2 regions of the Streptomyces paludis genome follow, and region 2 is predicted to be linked to the other one. Evidence: riboswitches for the same ligand, from Rfam matches in the RefSeq annotation. Region 2 holds a riboswitch; the other holds the start of a gene.
The links. A riboswitch is a leader RNA that binds a small molecule or an ion and turns the genes downstream of it on or off. The one in region 2 is predicted to bind cobalamin.
Positions count from the first base shown of each region.

Region 1 (2,460 bases), 1.7 Mb from region 2:
CGCCGCCCGCCCACGTACTCCGTGGCGCTCAGCTCGCCCACCGGCCGCCCCATCAGCACCACCTGGCTGCTGCGGTCGCTGCCCGGCTTGAGCAGGACGGGATTCATCAGCGCGGTCGGCTCCACCCGGCACGCCTGCGCCTGCATCGCCTGCGCACGGCCGATCTCGGCGCCCTCGCGCGTCACGAACGAGTTCAGGGACATGTTCTGCCCCTTGAACGGCGCGACCTTCACACCCTGGCGCACCAGCCACCGGCAGATCCCCGCCGTGACCACGCTCTTGCCCGCGTCCGAGGTGGTCCCGGCCACCAGCAGTCCGCCGCCGGTCATCGGCGCCCCCGTCCCTTCGCCCGTCCCCGTGACCTCAGCAGCCCGTACGCGGCGCGCCCGGCCACGCCCGCCGCGAGCGCGAGCACGTTCACCCGGTGCGAGAGCCGGACCGCCCGCTCGATGTCCGCGACCTCCACCGGCCGCCCGCCGCCGTTGAGCACCGGCCGGTGCTCGACCCGGCCGCCGTACGCCAGCGTCCCGCCCAGGCGTACGCCCAGCGCGCCGGCGAACGACGCCTCGACCGGGCCCGCGTTGGGGCTCGGGTGCTTCGCGGCGTCCGCCCGTACGGCCCGTACGGCGCCCCGGGGGTCGCCGCCCGCGGCGATCGCCAGCGCGGCCGTCAGCCGGGCGCCCGGCCAGCCCGCGACATCGTCGAGGCGGGCGGCGGCCCAGCCGAACCGCAGGTAGCGGGGCGACCGGTGGCCGACCATCGCGTCCAGCGTGTTCACCGCCCGGAACGCGACCAGCCCCGGCACCCCGGCGACCGCCCCCCACACCAGCGCGCCGACCACCGCGTCGGAGGTGTTCTCGGCGACGGACTCCACGACGGCGCGCGCGATCTGCTGGTCGTCCAGCGCCTGCGGATCGCGCCCGCACAGATGCGGCAGCCGCTCCCGGGCCGCCTCGGTGTCCCCGGCCGCGAGCGCGCCGCCGATGGTCCGCGCCTCCCGGCCCAGCGAGGTGCCGCCGATCACGGTCCAGGTCGCGGCGGCGGCGAGCACGGTCGCCGCGGCGGGAAGGCCGCGTACGGTACGGGCCGCCAGCGCGGCCAGCCCGGCGGCGCCACCGGCGCAGACGGCGGTGTGCAGCGCGCCCCGGCCCCGGTCGTCGCGCCACAGCACGCGCTCCACGGCCCCGGCCGCCCGGCCGAACGCGGCGACGGGATGGCCCCGGCGCGGATCACCGAAGAGCCGGTCGGCGAGGAATCCGGCGGCGAGGCCGAGGGCGACGGGGGAGAGGGCGGTACGCCCAAGGGGAGCGCGTCCGAGGGGAGCGCGTCCGGGGAGAGCGCGTCCGAGGGGAGCGCCGGCGGGCGCCCGTACGGCACTCGGTCCGCGCACGGCGGCGGAACCGCAGCCAGGCATGGCGAAATGTCCTCACTCAGGGTCCGCGCCCCGGCTCGACGTGACGCGGCGGCAGGAGTTCCTGGCTCCCGGGAGCGCCCGTCGTGGACGGGCTCCCCGGTGACAGTGGCGGGACCGCGCCGGATTCGCACCGGCTTCCTCTTCTGCCGCCGTGTATGGCCCCGGCAGTCCACCACGCCGTTCAGGGCCCGTCAACTCTGCCTTGACCTGCGCGGGGACAGTGTGCCGAGGCCCACTCGGACGCCCGGCGACCGTCAGGCCACGATCAGATAGATCCCGTACGCCACGGCCGCCACGCAGAGCGCGAAGCAGAGGTACGCGCCCGCCGAACGGACCGAGACCGCCGGGCCGCCGGTACCTCCCGTACCGCTCTCGCCGCCCGTCTCCCGCTGGGCGAGACCGACGATGCCGAGGGTGAACAGGCCCACGAGGGCGACGGTCGCCACAAGGCTGACGCCGAAGACGGAGCCGAGCGCTGCCCAGTCGATGTTCATGCGATGACTTCCTTGCGTGCCGGCTCGGTGGTGGTGCCGGTGGGGACGGGGGCGGGGATGGTGGCCGAGAGGCCGGACACGTCCGTGAGGACGGTGGCGGGGGCGGTCTCCGTCGCCGGCTCGGCCGGCTCGGTGGCGCCCTCGGTGGCGTTGACGTTGGTGTGGTCGACCGGGCGGCGCCGCGAGGCGAGGTAGATCCCGCCGGAGATCGTCACCAGCAGCACCGCGACGAGCGCGACACCCCAGTCGCCCTGCCCGGTCAGGAACTCGGCGCCCGCGGCGACCAGACCTGCGGCCGGCAGCGTCAGCCCCCAGGCGATGAACATCCGGCTCGCGGTGGACCAGCGGACCACCCCGCCCTTGCGGCCGAGCCCGGCGCCCATCACGGCGCCGGAGCAGGACTGGGTGGTGGAGAGCGAGAAGCCCAGGTGCGAGGAGGCCAGGATGACCGTCGCGGCGCTGGTCTGCGCGGCGAAGCCCTGCTGCGGCTGGAGGTCGGTGAGGCCGGTGCCCATGGTGCGGATGATGCGCCAGCCGCCGAGGTACGTACCG
Region 1 is NZ_CP031194.1:1,212,548-1,215,007, reverse strand. It holds gene DVK44_RS05270 (cobyric acid synthase) at 1-329, opposite strand, end outside; gene DVK44_RS05265 (cobalamin biosynthesis protein) at 326-1,414, opposite strand; cobalamin riboswitch at 1,451-1,603, opposite strand; gene DVK44_RS05260 (hypothetical protein) at 1,669-1,908, opposite strand; gene DVK44_RS05255 (inorganic phosphate transporter) at 1,905-2,460, opposite strand, start outside.
Region 1: another riboswitch for cobalamin. It lies ahead of DVK44_RS05265 (cobalamin biosynthesis protein); the one in region 2 lies ahead of cobN (cobaltochelatase subunit CobN).

Region 2 (2,460 bases):
GAACATCTCGCCGGGCGGCGGGCCCCAGTGCGTCTCGACCTTCTCGCGCAGCTCGGCGGGCAGCTTGTCGTACCAGCGCCGGTAGTCGGCGGCCGGGATACGGACCGGGTTACGGGCGAGCTGCTCCTCGGTCAGCCACTCCTGGTCGTGGCCGCCGGCGTCGATGAGGGCGCGGATCAGCTCGTCGCCGTCGCCGGAGGAGAGGCCGGGGACGGGTCCGTCGGTGTCGCCGGTGCCGTCGGGGTCGCCGAAGTGGTAGCCCTGGGCCAGCAGTTCACCGAGGAGTTCGATGGCACTGGCGGGGGTGTCGAGACCGACGGCGTTGCCGATACGGGAGTGCTTGGTGGGGTACGCGGACAGGACGAGCGCGATCCGCTTGTCCTGCGTCGGGATGTACGCGAGCCGGGCGTGCTTCACGGCGATCCCGGCGACGCGCGCGGCCCGCTCGGGGTCGGCGACGTAGACCGGCAGCCCGTCCTCGTCCAGCTCCTTGAAGGAGAACGGGACGGTGATCAGCCGCCCGTCGAACTCCGGCACCGCGACCTGCGAGGCCGCGTCCAGCGGCGTCAGCCCCTCGTCGCTCGCCTCCCAGGCGGCGCGGCTGGAGGTCAGGCAGAGCGCCTGGAGAATCGGTACGTCCAGCCCGGCGAGCGCACCCGCGTCCCACGCCTCGTCGTCGCCGCCGGCCGAGGCCGTGGCGGGCTTGGTGCCACCGGCGGCGAGGACGGTGGTGATGATCGCGTCGGCCTCCTCCAGCGCCTCCAGCAGCTCGGGCTCGGGGGCCCGGAGCGACGAGACGAAGAGGGGCATCGGGCGGGCGTCGGCGTCCTCGATGGCCGTGCAGAGCGCCTCCACGAAGGCGGTGTTCCCGCTCATGTGGTGGGCGCGGTAGAAGAGCACCGCGACGGTCGGAACCGTCTCGACCACCGAGTGGCCGGGCCGGCCCAGGCGCGGCGGCCGTACGCGACGCTCCAGCCGGCCCCAGGTCGGCGACGCGGCCGGCGGCTCGAAGCCGTGGCCGGTCAGCAGCACGGTGTCGGAGAGGAAGCGGGCGAGCTGCCCGAGGTTCTCCGGGCCGCCGTGCGCGAGATACCCGTGCGCCTCGGCGGCGATCCCGATGGGGACGGTCGACGCCTCCATCAGCTGCGCGTCGGGGGCCTGCTCACCGGTGAGGACGACGACGGGCCGGGGCCCGGCGAGCAGCTGGTCGATGCCCGCCTGCCAGGCACGCAGCCCGCCGAGGAGCCGTACGACGACGAGGTCGACGCCCTCCAGCAGCGCGGGCAGCTCGTCGAGCGCGAGCCGGGCGGGGTTGGCGTACCGGTACGGGACCGGTCCCTCGGCCGCGCGGGCGCTGAGCAGATCGGTGTCGGACGTCGACAGGAGCAGAAGCATGCGGCGTCTGGCCTTCCTCGGGGTCCGCGCCCCGGGCGGGTGGTGAGTGGACGGCGGGAGTTCCTGACTCGTCCGGCGCCGCGTCGCATCGCGCGCTGCGCCGCGTTACGGCTGCGCACGTCGCAAGGCACACGTCGCCGGGCTCACAGTGGCGGGACCGCGCCGGGTTCGCACCGGGCTTCCTCCCCAAGACGCCGTCGCTGGCGATGGCGGCGGGCCGTGGAACCCGCCGTCTGCATAGTAAGTGCTGAGGTCACGGGCGGGGAGGGCACCCGGACGGACGGCGGAGCCGGGCACCGCGCGACAGGTGGCCGGGCGGCCCGGCGTGGGTATGCTCGCGGCCATGCCGCCCACCCCGCAACCACCCGTGAAACGGGACGAAACCCCCGGCCGGGAGCCCGTAGGGGACGCCGACGTGGCGCCCGTACGGGATGCCGTCGTGGTGCCCGCAGGGGACGCCGACGTGGCGCCCGTACGGGAGGTCGCGCCCGTGCCCGTACGGGATGCCCTACGGGATGCCGCTGTGGCGCCCGTACGGGAGCGGGGTGACGCCTGCCCGGGCGCCCTGCGGCTGCACAGCGCCGACGACGGCCGGCTGGCCCGGCTGCGGCTGCCCGGCGGACTGCTGACGTACCGCCAGGCGGAGGCCCTCGCGGTGGCGGCCGAGCGGCTGGGCGACGGGCATCTCGACATCACATCCCGGGGAAACATCCAGCTCCGGGGGCTGGGCGCGGCCTGCGGCGGCGAGCTGGAAGCACTGCTGGACGCGGCCGGTCTGCTGCCCTCGCCGGAGCACGAGCGGGTACGGAACATCGTGGCGTCCCCGCTCTGCGGACTGGACGGACCCGCATCCGCACCCAGGCCCGGACCCGCACCCGTACGGGAAGTCCCCTCGGGGAACGCCCAGTTGTGGGCGCGCGAGCTGGACGCGCTGCTCTGCGCGAGCCCGGCGGCGACGGCCCTGTCGGGCCGCTTCCTGTTCGCGCTGGACGACGGCCGGGGGGATGTCGCGGCCCTGGGCGCGGATGTGACGTTGCTCGCACGGGCGGACGGCGGAGCGACCGT
Region 2 is NZ_CP031194.1:2,926,519-2,928,978, forward strand. It holds gene cobN (cobaltochelatase subunit CobN) at 1-1,395, opposite strand, end outside; cobalamin riboswitch at 1,454-1,579, opposite strand; gene cobG (precorrin-3B synthase) at 1,739-2,460, shown strand, end outside.